Regions from separate parts of the Bradyrhizobium sp. S3.2.6 genome, predicted to be linked through region 2. Evidence: predicted binding sites of a transcription regulator. Region 2 holds the regulator's gene; each other region holds the start of a gene.
What was found. The regulator PhoB, encoded in region 2, activates phosphate uptake and scavenging genes when phosphate is short. The targets are predictions, from matches to a motif close to TGTCATNNANCTGTCAT.
Positions count from the first base shown of each region.

Region 1: the regulator PhoB is predicted to act here: its motif matches at 3,308-3,324, upstream of ABID58_RS28350 (RNA degradosome polyphosphate kinase).
Region 3: the regulator PhoB is predicted to act here: its motif matches at 2,144-2,160, upstream of ABID58_RS02285 (NAD-glutamate dehydrogenase).

Region 1 covers NZ_JBEPOS010000020.1:88,945-94,959, forward strand. Annotated here, with positions in the region: gene ppx (exopolyphosphatase) at 1-1,026, opposite strand, end outside; gene ABID58_RS28350 (RNA degradosome polyphosphate kinase) at 1,042-3,234, opposite strand; gene ABID58_RS28355 (P-loop NTPase family protein) at 3,388-4,065, opposite strand; gene ABID58_RS28360 (CDP-alcohol phosphatidyltransferase family protein) at 4,178-4,720, opposite strand; gene purM (phosphoribosylformylglycinamidine cyclo-ligase) at 4,875-5,948, shown strand; gene purN (phosphoribosylglycinamide formyltransferase) at 5,948-6,015, shown strand, end outside.
Region 2 covers NZ_JBEPOS010000001.1:713,241-719,255, forward strand. Annotated here, with positions in the region: gene pstC (phosphate ABC transporter permease subunit PstC) at 76-1,065, shown strand; gene pstA (phosphate ABC transporter permease PstA) at 1,067-1,912, shown strand; gene pstB (phosphate ABC transporter ATP-binding protein PstB) at 1,909-2,730, shown strand; gene phoU (phosphate signaling complex protein PhoU) at 2,742-3,458, shown strand; gene phoB (phosphate regulon transcriptional regulator PhoB) at 3,481-4,188, shown strand; gene ABID58_RS03320 (GcrA family cell cycle regulator) at 4,308-4,817, opposite strand; gene ABID58_RS03325 (aspartate aminotransferase family protein) at 5,271-6,015, shown strand, end outside.
Region 3 covers NZ_JBEPOS010000001.1:471,533-477,547, forward strand. Annotated here, with positions in the region: gene ABID58_RS02275 (AraC family transcriptional regulator) at 1-936, shown strand, start outside; gene ABID58_RS02280 (sterol desaturase family protein) at 1,064-1,966, shown strand; gene ABID58_RS02285 (NAD-glutamate dehydrogenase) at 2,265-6,015, shown strand, end outside.

The DNA of each region.
Region 1 (6,015 bases), on a different contig from region 2:
GCGCGCGAGGCGGTCGGTCCAGGCGATCAGCTCGCGCGCATGCTTGGCCGAGCGTGACAGCAGCTGGTTCAGCTCTTCCGCCGCGCAGATCAGCCCGTCCTTGTTGCGCTCGCTCTCCGAGAGCTTCTCGTGCAGCAGACCTTCGCGCACCCCGAAGGTCGAAAACACGATGGTCTTCGGTTTTGCGACCCGGATGATGTGCTCGAGCACCAGCGCGGCATAGGTGAGGAGAGGGCGCCGCGCATCCGCGACGACCTCGATGTCGGCGAGCATGTTGGCGGCTGCAAGACGACGCAGACGACGCGAAAAGTCGAGCGCTTCGGCGGCCGAAATCGAATAGCCGTGCATCACCTGGAGCGGGTAGCCGCTCTGGATGATGTGGATGCGCGCAAGCGCGCGCCAGGTGCCGCCGACCGCATAGAAGCTGCGGCCGCTGCCCGCCTTGAGCTGCGCCACATCGTCGATTGCCTCGCGGACGATGCGGTCGGCGCGCTTGAGCGATTTGTGCGCGAGGTCCTGCAGCGCGAGGCCGCCGAGCGGCAGCGTCACGCCGCTGCGCACGCTGTTCCCGCGCACGTCGATCAGCTCGAGCGAGCCGCCGCCGAGATCGCCGACGATGCCGTCGGGGCGGTGAATGCCCGAGAGCACGCCGAGCGCCGACAGCTTCGCTTCGCGCGGTCCCGACAGGATCTCGATCTTCACGGCGCAGATGCGCTCGGCTTTGGCGATAAAGTCGGGGCCGTTGGAAGCATCGCGGCAGGCCGCGGTTGCAATCGCAAACACGCGGCCGACCTGCATCACGCGGCACAACGCCCGAAAACGCTTCAACGAGGTCAGCGCCTTGTCGACGGCATCCGGCGCGAGCAGGCCCGTGCTCTGCACCTCTCGCCCGAGGCCGCACAGCGTCTTCTCGTTGAAGATCGGAATCAGGCTCCGTGTCAGTCCCTTGTAGACGACGAGACGAACCGAGTTGGAGCCGATGTCGATGACCGCGACGCTAGCGCCACGCTTGCGCGGCCGTTTCAAGGCAGAAATCTCCGGTCAGGACTGATGGCGTTCGTTTCTGCGCGTGAGACGGCGCGGCGAGGATTCCTTGAGCGACTTTCCACGGCCAGACAGACTCGGATTTGTCATGAAGTAGTTGTGCACGTTGAAAGGCTCCTCGCCCTTCGCGGTCTTCATACGCGTTGAAGACCCGTCCGGCAACAATTGCCAGCTCTGCTCATTGTCCTTCAGGTTCGCGACCATGATCTGTTCGAGAACCTGCTGATGCACCGTGGGATTTTGCAGCGGACACAGCACCTCGACGCGCCGGTCGAGGTTGCGCGGCATCATATCGGCTGACGAGATATACACAGCCGCTTTCGCGCTCGGCAGGCCCTGGCCCATGCCGAAGCAGTAGATTCGGCCGTGCTCCAGAAAGCGTCCGATGATCGACTTGACGCGGATGTTCTCCGACAGGCCGGGAATGCCGGGTCGCAGGCAGCAGATACCGCGGACCACGAGCTCGACCTGCACGCCCGCCTGTGAGGCCTCGTAGAGCGCGTCGATGATATCGGGGTCGACCAGCGCATTCATCTTCATCCAGACCGCGCCGGGCTTGCCGTGACGCGCGTGCTCGGTCTCGCCCTGGATGTGCTCGATGATGCGCTTGCGCAGGGTCAGCGGCGACACCGCCATCTTTTCCAGATCGCTTGGTGCGGCGTAGCCCGTGATGAAGTTGAACACGCGCGCGGCGTCGCGGCCAATGGTCGGTTCCGAGGTGAAGTAAGAGAGGTCCGTATAAATACGCGCGGTGACCGGGTGATAGTTGCCGGTGCCGGTATGGACGTAAGTGGTGAGGCTGCCGCCTTCGCGGCGTACCACCATCGAAAGCTTCGCGTGCGTCTTCAACTCGAGGAAGCCGTAGACGACCTGCACGCCGGCCCTTTCGAGGTCGCGCGCCCAGCGGATGTTGGCTTCTTCATCGAAGCGCGCCTTCAGCTCGATCAGCGCGGTGACGGACTTGCCGGCTTCGGCCGCTTCCGCCAGCGTGCGCACGATCGGCGAGTTGTTGGAGGTGCGGTAAAGCGTCTGCTTGATCGCGACGACGTCGGGGTCACGTGCGGCCTGCTGCAGGAACTGCACCACCACGTCGAAGGATTCGTAGGGATGATGGACGACCAGGTCCTTCTGGCGAATGGCGGCAAAGATGTCGCCGCCATGCTCGCGCACGCGTTCGGGATGGCGCGGCACGTAAGGGGTGAATTCGAGATCGGGCCGGTCGAGCCGGGTGAGCTGCGAGAGCTCGTTCATGGCGAGCACGCCGTCGACCAGGAACACTTCGTCGTCGGCGGCCGACAGCGCGTGCTGCACGAAGCTGCGCAGCTGCTCCGGCATCTTGGCGTCGATCTCGAGCCGGATCACCGACCCGCGGCGGCGGCGCTTCAGCGCGGTCTCGAACAGGCGGACGAGGTCTTCGGCCTCTTCCTCGATTTCGAGCTCGGAGTCGCGGATGATGCGGAAGGCGCCCTGGCCGTGCAGATTGTAACCGGGGAACAGGCGATTGATGAAAAGGCCGGTCACCTGCTCCAGCGAGATCAGGCGCACCACCTTGCCGTCGGCCGGCAGGCGGATGAAGCGGTCGATCTTGCCGGGCATGCGGATCAGCGCGTTCATCTGCTTGCCGTCGATGGCGCGCGTGAGCTGGAGCGCGATGGTGAAGCCGAGGCTCGGGATGAACGGGAAGGGGTGGGCCGGATCGATCGCCAATGGCGTCAGTAGTGGGAACACGTTGTTGAGGAAATAATCCTCGAGCCAGGTCCGCTCCGCCTTGGTGACCTCCTTGCCGTCGACCAGCACGATGCCGACCCCGGCGAGGGTACCGCGCAAATCGGCCCAGATCGCCTGCTGGTCGGAAGCAAGCCGCGAAACGGTGCGGTTGATGAGCGCGAGTTGCTCGGACGGGGTCAGGCCATCGGGGGCACGTTCGGCGATACCCTCGCGCACCTGCGCCTTGATGCCGGCGACGCGGACCATGAAGAATTCGTCGAGGTTATTTGCGGAGATCGACAGGAATCGTACCCGCTCCAGCACCGGATGGCTGGGATTGACCGATTCCTCCAGGACACGGCGGTTGAAATGCAGCCAGGAGAGTTCGCGATTGATGAATCGCTCGGGGCTTGAGGCGATCGCCGGAAGGCTCTCGGATTCCGTAGCTTTCTCTTTTGTTTCAATAGCTTGCACGGAATCCATGAGAAGTCGGTCCATTCAGTTCGCCCCAGTTTGCGATTTATGCGCAAAGCCGGCCGGAGCATGTGTTAGTGCGATGACGTTTCGATGACATTGATGTTCGGCTGCCTCGCCGCGTCAAGCGGGCGCAAAGGGGACCAAAGGGGGACTTGGCGGTCAGGCGTCGCGCAGCAGTTCAGCAGCGAGCGCCCGGGTGACGGGGCGGCCGAGCCGGAGCGCCTCGCCGTCGAGCAGCTCCACGGCGCGCCGGGCGGCGGCCGACGACCGCTCCAGCCGGGTCGCGAGGTAGCTGACCACGCTTTCGTCCACGGAGAGCTGGCGGTCGGCGCAGAACTTGACGATCAGGCCGCGGAACAGCTGGTCGTCTGGCGGCGCCAGCGAAATCACCGGAATCGTCCGCAGCCGGGAGCGGAGGTCTCGGAGCTCCACCTCGATCGCCGCCGGCGCCTCACGTCCGGTGAACAGCACATAGGCGCCGTCTTCGCGGGCGAGGTTCATCAGATGGAAGAGGGCGCGCTCGTCAAAATCCGTGGCCTTGAGATCCTCGACCACCAGCGCGCCGGTCGCGAGCGCGCCGGGGACGCTGGCTGCGGTCAGCGCATTGGCCGCGCTCGAACGGGCGCCGGCCTCCTCGGCCCAGATCGCGCCGAGATGGCTCTTGCCTGAGCCTTCGGGGCCGGCGAGCCACATGACCCGGTTCGGCCATTCCGGCCAGCCGTCGATCAGCGCGAGGCCTGCGGCATTGGCAGGGCCCTCGAGGAAATTGTCCCGGCTGAGGCTCTCCGCATGCGGAAGCGAAAACGCCAATTGTCGGGGATGAACGCGGCCTGCCACGCTTGCTTTGCTCCGTGCCGGCGCGCCGGCTGTGTTTGAAGAGGATAGACTTATTCGATCGGGAGTTGGCCTTTTGCGGGGCCGCCTCCCGGCTCATTTGGCCCCGACCGTGCTACTTGCCATCAATAGTGCTCATGTGCCGTAGCCACTCGACGAGATAGAGCGACACGGAGGACAGCGTGAACACCGTAACGAGGCCCATCAGGATTATATCATAGGGCCCCGACTTGAAGCCGAAGGCGAGCGAGGCCAGCACCAGCGCCGCATAGGCCACCTGGGCCGCGGTGTTGAGCTTGGAGACCATCGACGGCTTCATCTCGACCGGCTTGTCGAACAGCCAGGACACGATCACTGCCGCCACGATCATGATGTCGCGCGACACCACCAGGATCACGATCCAGCGCGGAATGTCGCCCCAGATGCCGAGCGCGAGGTAGATCGACACCAGCAGCGCCTTGTCGGCCAGGGGGTCGAGCAGGGCGCCTAGCTCGCTCGCCATGTTGAAGCGCTTGGCCAGAAAGCCGTCGACGGCGTCGCTGATGCCGGCGACCAGGAAGACGGTGAACGCCACCTCCATTTGGCTCGACACGATGGCCCAGACGATGATCGGGACCAGCATGATGCGGCCCAGGGTAATGATGTTCGGAATACTCACGCGGCGCTTCCCGGCACCCGACCTGACCTCGAAATCCGGCCCCTTGGAGGCCGAACCGGTTGATATCTACATAGTATAGGGCGGGGCGCCACGCTTGCCATTGCGTGTCCCCGGAATTCGACGTAACCAGCCGCAAACCCACTGGAAATCGGGCATGACCGACCGCAAAAACGGCCTCACTTACGCCGATTCAGGCGTCGATATCGACGCGGGCAACCGCCTGGTCGACCTGATCAAGCCGATGGTGCGCGCCACTGCACGGCCAGGCGCCGACGCCGAGATCGGCGGATTCGGCGGCCTGTTCGACCTCAAGGCGGCCGGCTTCAAGGACCCTGTCCTGGTCGCGGCCACCGACGGCGTCGGCACCAAGGTCAAGGTCGCGATCGAGACCGGCCTGCATGGCGGGATCGGCATCGACCTCGTCGCCATGAGCGTCAACGACCTCGTGGTGCAGGGCGCCGAGCCGCTGTTCTTCCTCGACTATTTTGCCTGCGGCAAGCTCGACCCGGAGGCGACCGCCTCGATTGTCGCCGGCGTCGCCGAAGGCTGCCGTGAGTCCGGCTGCGCGCTGATCGGCGGCGAGACCGCTGAAATGCCCGGCCTCTACAAGGACGGCGACTATGATCTCGGCGGCTTTGCCGTCGGCGCAGCCGAGCGGGGCACGCTGCTGCCGCGCAAGGACATTGCCGCGGGCGACGCCGTGATCGGCCTGGCCTCGTCGGGCGTGCACTCCAACGGCTTCTCGCTGGTGCGCAAGATCGTGGAACAATCCGGCCTCGGCTTCGAGGCGCAGGCGCCGTTCGCGCCGGTGATGACGCTTGGCGGTGCGCTGCTGACGCCGACGCGGCTCTACGTCAAATCCTGCCTGCGCGCGATCCGCGAAACGGCTGCGGTGAAGGGCCTCGCCCACATCACCGGCGGCGGCTTCACCGACAACATTCCGCGCGTGCTGCCGAGCCATCTCGGTGTCGGCATCGATCTGGCGCGCCTGCCCGTGCTGCCCGTGTTCAAATGGCTGGCGGCGCAAGCCGGCATCGCCGAGCTCGAAATGCTCAGGACCTTCAACTGCGGCATCGGCATGATTGCGATCGTCGAGCCTGAGAAGGTCGACGAGGTCGTGCGGGTTTTCACCCATGCCGGCGAGACCGTGGCGCAACTCGGCACCGTGATCCCGGCCGAGGGCGAGCACCGCGTCGTCTATAACGGCCATCTCGACCTGGCGCTGTGATGAAGCGCCGCGTCGCCATCCTGATTTCCGGCCGCGGCTCCAACATGTCCGCGCTGATCAAGGCAGC
Region 2 (6,015 bases):
CAGCTAGCGCCGCATTCGGGGCACGAGACCAATAAAAATCGTATATTCTTGGTACAGGGGATCGGCGTGGCAGAAATGGCCGTTCAGAGCGATGTAATCGACGACGCCGGACCATATGATCGCGCCAAGGCCTTGAGCGCGTTCAAGCTCGGCGACGTCACCTTCTACTGGATCACGCGGCTCAGCGCGATCTCGGTGCTCCTCATTCTCGGCGGCATCATCCTGTCGCTGATCGTCGGCGCCTTCCCTGCGATGAAGGAATACGGCTTCGCGTTCCTGTGGACGCAGCGTTGGGCGCCGTCGGCCGATCCGCCCGTGCTCGGCGCGCTCGGACCGATGTATGGTACGCTCGTCACCTCCTTTATCGCGATGCTGATCGCCATTCCGGTGGGTCTCGGCATTGCGATCTTCCTCACCGAGCTTTGCCCGCAATGGCTGCGCCGCCCGATCGGCATGGCCATCGAACTGCTCGCCGGCATCCCCTCGATCATCTACGGCATGTGGGGCTTCTTCGTGTTGGGTCCGTTCCTGGCCAATACATTTCAGCCCTTCATGATCAAGATCTTTGACGGCGTCCCCGTGCTGGGTGCGATCTTCGCGGGTCCCCCGTCCTATCTCAGCCTGTTCAATGCCGCGCTGATCCTCGCCATCATGGTGCTGCCCTTCATCACCTCGATCTCGGTCGACGTGTTCAAGACGGTGCCGCCCGTGTTGAAGGAGGCTGCTTACGGCGTCGGCTGCACCACCTGGGAAGTCGTGCGCAGCGTGGTGATCCCCTACACCCGCGTCGGCATCATCGGCGGCGTCATGCTGGCGCTGGGCCGTGCGCTCGGCGAGACCATGGCGGTGACCTTCATCATCGGCAACTCGTTCCGCATCTCGTCCTCAATCTTCGCGCCGGGCACCACGATCTCGGCGGCGATCGCATCCGAATTCGCCGAGAGCGACGGCCTGCACCAGTCCGGCCTGATCCTGCTCGGCCTGCTGCTGTTCGTGCTGACGTTCTTCGTGCTGGCCGGCGCCCGGCTGATGCTGATGCGGCTAGAAAAGAAGGCGGGGAACTAACATGAACCCGATTTATTCGCGCCGCCGCCGCAAGGATATCCTGATCCGCGGGCTCTGCTTTGGTGCCGCCGCCTTCGGCGTCACCTGGCTCGCACTGATCCTGATTACGCTGTTCTATAACGGCCTGGCGGGGTTGAACCTCGATCTGTTCGTTGCGGACACGCCGCCTCCGGGCTCGACCGAAGGCGGCCTGCGCAACGCCATCGTCGGCTCGCTGATCATGACCGTGATCGGCGTCGGCATCGGCGCGCCGCTCGGCCTGTTTGCCGGCACCTATCTCGCCGAGTACGGCCGCAACGACAAGCTGACCTCGGTGATCCGCTTCATCAACGACATCCTGCTGTCGGCGCCCTCGATCATCATCGGCCTGTTCATCTACGGCGCCGTAGTGGTGCCGATGCGTGGCTTCTCGGCGATCGCAGGCTCGCTCGCGCTCGCCGTCATCGTGATCCCGGTGGTGTTGCGCACGACCGAGGACATGCTGCTGCTGGTGCCGAACGCGCTGCGCGAGGCGGCCTCTGCGCTCGGCCTGCCGCGCTCGCTGGTGATCAAGCGGATCGCGTATCGCGCTGCCCGCTCCGGTCTCATCACCGGCGTGCTGCTCGCGACCGCCCGCGTCGCCGGCGAAACCGCGCCGCTGCTCTTCACCGCGCTGTCGAACCAGTTCTTCAGCCTCGGCCTGAACAAGACCATGGCGAACCTGCCGGTCACCATCAACAATTTCGTCCAGAGCCCCTACGCCTATTGGAAGCAGCTCGCCTGGAGCGGCGCGCTGCTCATCACCCTGACCGTTCTTGCCCTGAATATTGGCGCGCGCATTCTCAGCGCCGAGAGGACCGCAAAATGACCGATCTTTCCGTATCGATGAGCGCGGCCGGCGGCCTGCCCCAGGCGCCGATGCTGCCCGAAGCGCCGGCCAAGGTGACGGTGCGCAACCTCAACTTCTATTATGGCGAGCACCACGCGCTGAAGAACATCAACCTGGCGCTCGGCACCAACCGGGTCACCGCCTTCATCGGCCCGTCGGGCTGCGGCAAGTCGACCCTGCTGCGCATCTTCAACCGAATGTACGACCTCTATCCGGGCCAGCGCGTCACCGGTCAGCTGATGCTCGACCAGACCAACATCCTCGACCCCAAGCTCGACCTCAATCTGCTGCGCGCCCGCGTCGGCATGGTGTTCCAGAAGCCGACGCCGTTCCCGATGACGATCTACGAGAACATCGCCTTCGGCATCCGTCTCTATGAGAAGATCTCGAAATCCGAGATGGATGACCGCGTCGAGAAAGCGCTGCGCGGCGGCGCGCTGTGGAACGAGGTCAAGGACAAGCTCAACGCCTCCGGCCTGTCGCTCTCCGGCGGCCAGCAGCAGCGCCTCTGCATCGCCCGCACGGTTGCGGTGCGGCCCGAGGTGATCCTGTTCGACGAGCCCTGCTCGGCGCTCGACCCGATCTCGACCGCCAAGGTCGAGGAGCTGATCCAGGAGCTGTCCGAGAACTACACGATCGCGATCGTGACCCACAACATGCAGCAGGCCGCCCGCGTCTCCGACAAGACCGCCTTCATGTATCTCGGCGAGCTGATAGAGTTCGACGACACCAGCAAGATATTCACATCGCCGACCGACCGGCGCACGCAGGATTACATCACCGGCCGGTTCGGCTGAGGAGACGGCACATGGGTTCTGAACATACCGCAAAGGCCTTCGACACCGACCTCCAGGAGCTCACGCGCCTGGTCGCCGAGATGGGCGGCATCGCCGAGCGCATGATCGTCGATTCCGTCGATGCGCTGATCCGCCGCGACGTCGCGCTCGGCCAGCGCGTCGTCGCCATCGACGCCGAGCTCGACACGCTGCAGAAGAAGATCGAGGAGCGCGCCGTGCTCACGATCGCGCGCCGCCAGCCGATGGCGGTGGATCTGCGCGAGATCGTCGGCGCCATGCGCGTCGCGACCGATCTCGAGCGCATCGGCGACCTCGCCAAGAACATGGGCAAGCGCGTCGCGGCGCTGGAGACGGATTTCCATCCGCTCAAGCTGTTCCGCGGCCTCGAGCACATGACCGACCTCGTGCAGCAGCAGGTCAAGTCAGTGCTGGACGCCTATGCCGCGCACGATCTGCCGGCGGCGATGGCGGTGTGGAAGGGCGACGAGGAAGTCGACGCCATCTGCACCTCGCTGTTCCGTGAGCTCCTCACCTACATGATGGAGGATCCGCGCAACATCTCGTTCTGCATCCATCTGATGTTCTGCGCCAAGAACATCGAGCGGATCGGCGACCACGCCACCAACATTGCCGAGACCGTGTTCTACATGATCGAAGGCCAAGCGATCACCGACAAGCGGCCGAAGGGCGACATGACGACCTTCGCCACCACGGTCCCGAACACCTGATTACGCAAGGAGCGACGACCCGATGGGCGCACGCATTATGGTGGTTGAGGACGAGGAAGCTCTGACCGAGCTTCTCCGCTACAACCTCGAAGGCGACGGCTATGACGTCGAGACGGTAATGCGCGGCGACGACGCCGACACCCGCCTCAAGGAGCACATCCCCGATCTGATCGTGCTTGACTGGATGCTGCCGGGGCTATCAGGCATCGAGCTGTGTCGGCGGTTGCGTGCGCGATCCGACACCAAGCAGCTGCCGATCATCATGCTCACCGCGCGTGGCGAGGAGAGCGAGCGGGTGCGGGGCCTGGCGACCGGCGCTGACGACTATATCGTCAAGCCGTTCTCGGTGCCCGAGCTCCTGGCGCGCGTGAAAGGCCTGCTCCGGCGTGCAAGTCCGGAGCGGCTCGCAACCGTGCTGGCGTTCGGCGACATCGAGCTCGACCGCGAAAAGCGCCGCGTGGCGCGCTCGGGCCGGCCGATCGATCTCGGCCCGACCGAGTATCGCCTGCTGGAGTTCTTCCTGGAGCATCCCGGCCGCGTGTTCTCGCGCGAGCAGTTGCTCGACAGCGTCTGGGGCCGCGACATCTACATCGATGAGCGCACCGTCGATGTGCATATCGGCCGCCTGCGCAAGCTGCTCAATCTCGGCCGCGAGCAGGACCCGATCCGCACCGTCCGCGGCGCCGGCTACGCGCTGGACGATCGGTTCGCGAAGGCCGAGCAGGCCTGAAACGGCCTGAGCAGACCTCAACAAAAAAGCGCGCCAAAGGCGCGCCGATCCTTCTCCCGATCGTTCCGGCCCGTGCGCAATTGCGCACCAGGCCGCGACGACGTCGTTTGGAGCTGAGCTTACCGCGCCGGCTTCGCCGGGGCCCGCCTGCGATCCGCTGCCGGCTGATACGCGACCCGCGAGTGCTGGGCGCAATAGGGCAGGCCGGAGAGCGCTTTGCCGCCGCAGAAGAAGAAATCCGGGCTCGAGGGATCGCCGACCGGCCAGTGGCAGGTCGCCTCGTTCAATTCGAGGAGCGACAGCCGCTGGCTCATCGGTACCACGTTGTCGTAGGTGACCGGTTCAGCCTCGACCTCGACCTCGAAAGCCTGCGCCAGCGCGGTATTGCCGCGTGCGATGGGCCTGCTCACCCGCATCATGTGCGGCGCTGGACGCGCCTTGCGCGGCCGCGGAGCTGCCGAAGACGGGCTCTTGGCGCGGCCCGACAAGCCGAGCCGGTGAACCTTGCCGATCACGGCGTTACGGGTGACATTCCCAAGCTCAGCGGCGATCTGGCTGGCCGAAAGTCCGGCCTCCCAGAGCTTTTTCAGCTGTTCGACGCGATCGTCGGACCAGGTCAAAACCGTCATTGCACCCTTTCCTTCGCCGCGCGCCTGCCATCCTGGGGGCCGCACAACGAATGCCTAAGCCTCGAAAAATCCGTGCCGCCAGAATCCCTTAAGGCTCGCCGGGCGCAATGATACGCCCGAACGTTTACGCCGGTACATGAGGACTTTTGGGATCAGAACCGCTGCACGAGATGTCGTATCTGACAAGCCAGACGCTACAATATGGCGTGACTCACGCGCAAGAGTCCGCCGACTCGCTTCCACATGTTCCGTGGCCAAAACCCGCAAATTCGGCACCGCAAGACTACGGAATCTGGGTTTCGCGGGGCTTTCCGGGCGGCATTGACACCAATGGTGCCAAGCATAAGATAGTGATGCGTGCCGCCCTTAAAAGGCGGCACGTTTCGTTTTCCGGACCAATGATGCGCTGCGCAACGCAGTTTCAGGCCGTCCGAAACATCCAAAGAGACCATCATGGCTAACAGCGCAGCGCCGCACTTGCTCCCCGTTTTCGCCAGAACCGACATCGGTTTTGAGCGCGGTGAAGGCGTCTGGTTGATCGCAACCAATGGCGATCGCTATCTCGATTTCACCTCGGGCGTGGCGGTGAATGCGCTCGGCCATGCCCATCCCGCGCTGGTCAAGGCGCTGCAGGAGCAGGCCACAAAACTCTGGCACATGTCGAACCTGTTCCAGAGCCCGGACGGCGAGAAGCTCGCCGCGCGTCTCTGCAACGAGAGTTTTGCGGACTTCGTGTTCTTCTGCAATTCCGGCGCCGAAGCGCTGGAGGGTGTGATCAAGCTGGTCCGCCATCATCACTTCTCCAAAGGACATCCGGAGCGCTACCGCATCATCACCTTCGAAGGCGCCTTCCACGGCCGCACGCTGGCGACGCTGGCTGCGACCGGCTCTGCAAAATATCTCGAAGGTTTCGGTCCGCCGATGGACGGTTTCGACCAGATCCCGCACGGCGACATCGAGGCCGTGAAGAAGGCGATCGGTCCGCAGACCGCCGGCATCCTGATCGAGCCGATCCAGGGCGAGGGCGGCGTTCGTTCGGCGACGCCTTCTTTCCTGAGGGCGTTGCGCCAGCTCTGCGACGAGAAGGGCCTGCTGCTCGCCTTCGACGAGGTGCAGACCGGCATGGGCCGCACCGGCGATCTCTTCGCCCACCGCCGCACCGGCGTCACGCCTGACGTGATGTCGCTGGCCAAGGCGC
Region 3 (6,015 bases), 240 kb from region 2:
TATGTCGTCGAATCGGCATCCGGCTTCGGTGCGCTGGCTCTGCTTCTGCGCATTCCGGTGCATCTCGTCAGCGGCGGCATACCGGCCGCATTCTGGATTGCAGTGAGCGCCATCTTCGTCGATGAATTTCGCCTGCGCTGGTACCATTCGCTCGGCGCGCTCGCATTGATGGGCCTCGCATGGATCGACATGTCCAGGCATCCGATGTCCGTCGATGTAGCGCGCACCGCTCTGTCCGTGTCGCTTCTGCTGCTGGGCATCTGGCATGTGCTGTCTGGGCGCGCGGCCGATCTGGTGGAGAAGCGGCGACGGCTGCGCGTCTGGTATGCCGTCGTCACCGTGCTCTATGCCCTGTTCATTATTGCATCGGACTGGCTCTGGCCCGGCGGCCTGTCCGTGTCATCGCTCAGTCTCGCCAACGCGGCCGGCTTGACGGCGGTGATATTCCTGTTCGCCGTGCTGGGCACGCTGGCCTCGACTGAACCACCGCTGGTGCCCGCGCCTGCGCTGGCGAGCCAGCCGACCGTGATTTCGCGTGATCCACCGGCAGCAGTGCCGGCAACCGAACCCGATGCAGCCGAACTCGCGGCGCTGCGCCGCCTGCTCGACCGCGACAAGGTCTTTCGCGAGCCGGACCTGAGCATCGCAACATTGTCACGGAAGCTCGAGATCCCGGAATACCGGCTGCGCCATCTGATCAACCGGCAGCTCGGCCATCGCAATTTCAGCGCCTTCGTCAACGGCTATCGTCTGGCTGAGGTCGAGGCCGCGCTGAGCGATCCCACGCAAGCCGCAGTGCCGATCCTGACCATTGCGCTCGACGCCGGCTTCGGCTCGATCGGGCCCTTCAATCGCGCCTTCAAGTCGCATACCGGCCTGACGCCGTCCGAGTATCGGCGGGCTCGTGCCGGCGGTGTGGCAGGGGCCGAAATCTAGCCGTTTCCTGATTTGACGGGCTCTTTGCAGGAATCGGCCAGTCTTCGTTCAGGAATCGGCGCGCCGCGGCGCTTCCCCCGTGCAACTCATGCCCTGCAGGCGATGCGTCTGCGGATGCGAGGTTGCGATGAAGCCATTGATTTCCGTTCTGCAGTTTTCCCTTCCCGCCGTGATCGTGATCGCGACGCTGGAGGGGCTCGTCCTGGCCCTGGTGATGCGCCGTGACTACAATTGGCGTGCCTATTGCGCCTCGCTGGTCGATGCGCTCGGCCGGCAATATCTCGTCTACACGCTGCTGCCGCTCAGCATCGCGCAGCCGCTGGTCGATCTGGCCTGGAGCCACCGGCTGTTCACCATCCCGCTCAACAGCGTGCTGTCGGTGGTCGTGCTCGTGATCGCCCAGGATTTCAGCTACTACTGGTTCCATCGCGCCAGCCACCGGGTTCGCTGGTTCTGGGCGACGCACGCGATCCACCATTCCTCGAACGAGTTCAATCTCGCGGCGTCCTACCGCTTCGGCTGGACCGGGAGGCTGACCGGTGCCGCAATCTTCTACGTGCCGATGATCTGGCTCGGCTTCGCACCGGGACCGGTGTTCATCGCAGCCGGCATCAATCTGCTCTACCAGTTCTGGCTGCACGCGGAGTGGATCCCGAAACTCGGCTGGCTGGAATATGTGCTCAACACGCCTTCGCATCATCGCGTGCACCATGCTTGCAACGCGGAGTATCTCGATCGCAACTACGGCGGCATCTTCATCGTGTTCGACCGGATGTTCGGCACCTTCGTCGCCGAACGCGACGACCTGCCGTGCAATTACGGCCTGGTGAAGCCGCTGCGCTCCAACAATCCGGTCGTCATCGCGTTTCACGAATGGGCGGCGCTCGCGCGCGATCTCTGGCGATCGCCGACCTGGCGGGGCCGGTTCGCCTGCCTGATCGGCCCGCCGGGTGACGATCCGGTGACGCCGGTGGTCACGACGCCGGCCGGGCGCAATGCCGGTCAGAACGTCGACGTTGCGGTGGGATGAAGTGGCGCACCATTCAGAACAAAACCGCGAACCCATATACAGTTGAAATTGCTTGTGATTTTTTCACGCCCGGGGATGCGGCGGCCATCGGCGCCGACGTCGGCCTCACGCGCTGCGGTAGGGAATTTTCAGCACGCCTCACGACAGCGTGCGCCTTTCGCTCCGGGATCGTAGTATTGTCGTCGAACTGTTGAAGCTTCGAGACCGAAGATTTCACGTACGCACTCGATCGCGGCGCTCGAAGAGTGCACTCCAGAATCAGGCTGATGACCGCGACTGCGGTCGGACGGCGCGGCAAATGGAGGATATGATGGCGTGGCGTGACGACAGGGCCCGGGCAACCCTGATCCGCGATGCAGCGGGCAGCGTGCCGCCGGGCAAGAGCCCCCGGGCCTTTGCCGAGCCCTTGTTCGGCTACAGCAATATCGAGGATCTCGCCCATTACGATGCCGCCTCGCTTGCCCTTCTGGCGGAGCACGCCTGGGAGCACGTGCAGCGACGCACGGCCGGCAGCGCCGATATCCGCGTTGCCAATCCGACGTTGCCGAATGGGCGCGAGATTTCCGTGCTGGAGATTCTCAACGACAACATGCCCTTCCTGTTCGATTCCACGATGGCGGAGCTCGCCGAGCAGGGCATCGAAGTCACCCTCGTCGCTCACCCGATCATCGCCGTGGAGCGCGATGACGAGGGCAAGCTGCTCCGCTTCTACGGCGAAGCACTGCCCGAGGGAGTAAAGGGCGCGCGCGAAAGCCTGATTCACCTCCACATCACCCGCCTGGACGCGGATGCCGATCGCCAGAAGCTGGTCGATGGCCTCACCAGAACGTTGAACGACGTCCGCGCCTGCGTCGCCGACTGGCGGGTCATGCGTGACCGCGTCGAGGAAGCGATCAAGACTTTCTCTTCCAATCCTCCGCCGCTGCCGATCGACGAGGTCGCCGAAGCCAACCAGTTCCTGCAATGGCTCTGCGCGGACAATTTCACCTTCCTCGGCGTGCGCGAATATCGCTTCTCGCCGGACAGCGATGGGTCGGACGACATTACGACCGGCGAAGGCCTCGGCATCTTGCGCGATCCGGACGTGAAGGTCCTGCGCCGCGGCAACGAAATGGTGGTGATGACATCGGAAATTCGCCAGTTCATGCGCGAACCGACCCTGCTGACCGTCTTCAAGGCCAATGTCTCTAGCCGCGTCCATCGCCGCATCCGGATGGATTATGTGGGCATCAAGCTCTATGCGCCCGACGGCCGGCTCGAGGGCGAATTGCGCGTCGTCGGCCTGTTTACCTCAGGCGCCTATACCCGCTCGGTGCGGCAGATCCCTTATGTGCGCCACAAGGTTTCGCGGGTGCTGCAGCGCGCCGGCTTCGACCCGAACGGCCATTCGGGCAAGGCGCTCATGCATATCCTCGAAGATTATCCGCGTGACGAGCTATTCCAGATCGACGTCGACACGCTCTACAATTTCGTCATCGAGGTCCTGCTCCTCTACGAGCGCCCGCGCGTCCGGGCGCTGGCGCGGGTAGACAAGTTCGATCGCTTCGTATCCATCCTCACCTTCATTCCGCGCGACAAATACGATAGCGACGTCCGCACGCGCGTCGGAACCTTCCTGTCGCAGGTCTACAAGGGGACCCTGTCAGCTTCCTACGTATCATTCCCTGAAGGCGCGCTTGCGCGCGTCCACTTCATCATCGGGCGCTATGAAGGCAAAACGCCAGTCGTCGAGCGCGCCACGCTCGAAGCCGGGATCAGCGCTATTGCCGCGACCTGGGCCGACAAGCTGAAGGCCGCGCTCGCCGCGTCGACCGACGGCATGCGGGCGCGCATGCTCGCCAACCGCTATGCCAAGTCCTTTAGCGGCGGCTATACCGAGGCTTTCACTGCGGAGCAGGCGATCGCCGATATCGCGACCATCGAAAGGCTGACCCCGGCCCGCCCGGTGACGATTTCGGTTCACCGCGACAAGGGCGAGGACGATCCCAGGCGCTTTGCCCTGAAGGTGTTCTCCGACGCCGCACCGCTATCGCTGTCCTATCGCGTGCCGGTGATCGAAAATCATGGCCTGCGCGTGGTCAACGAACGCACTTATCAGATCGTGCCCGGTAACAGACCCGAGCCGGTCTGGCTGCACGATATGACGATCGAGACCAGCGACGGCCGGCCGATCGACACCAGTCCGGAATTCAGCCATCGTCTGGAAGCCTCGATCATGGCGGTGGTCACGGATCGCGCCGAATCCGACGGGTATAATGCCTTGATCCTGCGCACGGCCCTGGGCTGGCGGGAAGTCTCGACCATCCGGGCGCTGTCGCGCTACTTGCACCAGATCCGCGCTCCCTTCACCCAGGATTATATGTGGGAGACCTTGCGCAAGAACGCCGCGATCACGGCCAGCCTCGTCGCGCTGTTCCAGACCCGCCTCGATCCGCGTCTCGCCGTTACTGATTCCGAGCGCTCGGCAGGCGAGACGGCCCTGCTTGCCGAGATCGAGGAGCAGCTTAAATCCGTTGCCTCGCTCGACGAAGACCGCATCCTGCGCCGTTTCACAAATCTGGTGCAGGCGACCATCCGCACCAATCTGTGGCAGATCGGCGAGGATGGACATCCGCGTCCGGTGATCTCCTTCAAGTTCGATGCGCGCCGAATCGACGACCTGCCAACTCCACGACCTCTCTACGAGATCTTCGTCTATTCACCTCGTCTCGAAGGCATTCACCTGCGCTTCGGCAAGGTTGCGCGCGGTGGCCTGCGCTGGTCCGATCGGCCGCAGGATTTCCGTACCGAGATCCTGGGCCTCGTGAAGGCGCAGCAGGTCAAGAATGCCGTGATCGTACCAGTCGGCGCCAAAGGCGGCTTCGTGCCCAAGCGCCTACCGTCGCCGTCCAATCGCGACCACTTTATGGCGGAAGGCACCGAAGCCTATCGCATCTTTGTTCGCTCGCTGCTCGAACTCACCGACAATCTCGACGGCGACATCGTCGTGCCACCCGATTCGACCGTGCGGCATGACGGCGACGACCCCTATCTCGTCGTCGCCGCCGACAAGGGCACCGCCACCTTCTCCGACATCGCCAACACGATCTCCGCCGAGAAGCACCATTGGCTCGGCGACGCCTTCGCCTCCGGCGGCAGCCAGGGCTACGACCACAAGAAGATGGGGATCACGGCGCGCGGCGCCTGGGAGGCGGTCAAGCGCCACTTCCGCGAGCTCGGCACCGACATCCAGACCATGCCGTTCACCGTGGTCGGCGTCGGCGACATGTCCGGCGACGTGTTCGGCAACGGCATGCTGCTCTCGCCGGCGACAAAGCTTGTGGCCGCCTTCGATCACCGCGACATCTTCATCGATCCCTCGCCGGATCCCACGATCAGCCTCGCCGAGCGGAAGCGCCTGTTCGACCTGCCACGGTCGAGCTGGCAGGACTACGACAAGTCGCTGATCTCGCAAGGCGGCGGCGTGTTCTCGCGCCAGCTCAAGGCGATCCCGCTCGCGCCGGAAGTGCGCACCCTGCTCGATCTCGACAAGCCGCAAGCCACGCCTTTCGAGGTGATGACGGCGATCCTGAAGGCGCGCGTGGACCTCTTGTGGTTTGGCGGCATCGGCACCTATATCCGCGCGGCGGCGGAAAGCGACGATCAGGCCGGCGACCGCGCCAACGATCCGATCCGCATCACTGGCGGCGACGTGCGTGCCCGGGTGATCGGCGAAGGCGCCAATCTCGGCGTCACCCAGCGCGGCCGCATCGAAGCGGCGCAAAAAGGCGTCAAGCTCAACACCGACGCCATCGACAATTCGGCCGGCGTGAACACGTCCGACGTCGAGGTCAATATCAAGATCGCGCTCGCGCGCCTCGAGCGCGAGGGACGCCTCGGCCCCGCTGACCGCAACAGCCTGCTTGCTGCGATGACCGACGAGGTCGGCGCGCTGGTGCTGCGCAACAACTATCTGCAGACGCTGGCGCTCTCGCTCGCCGAGCGCAAGGGCGTCGCCGAGACGGGCTTCCTCGCCCGCCTGATGCAGTCGCTCGAGCAGCGCGGCCTGC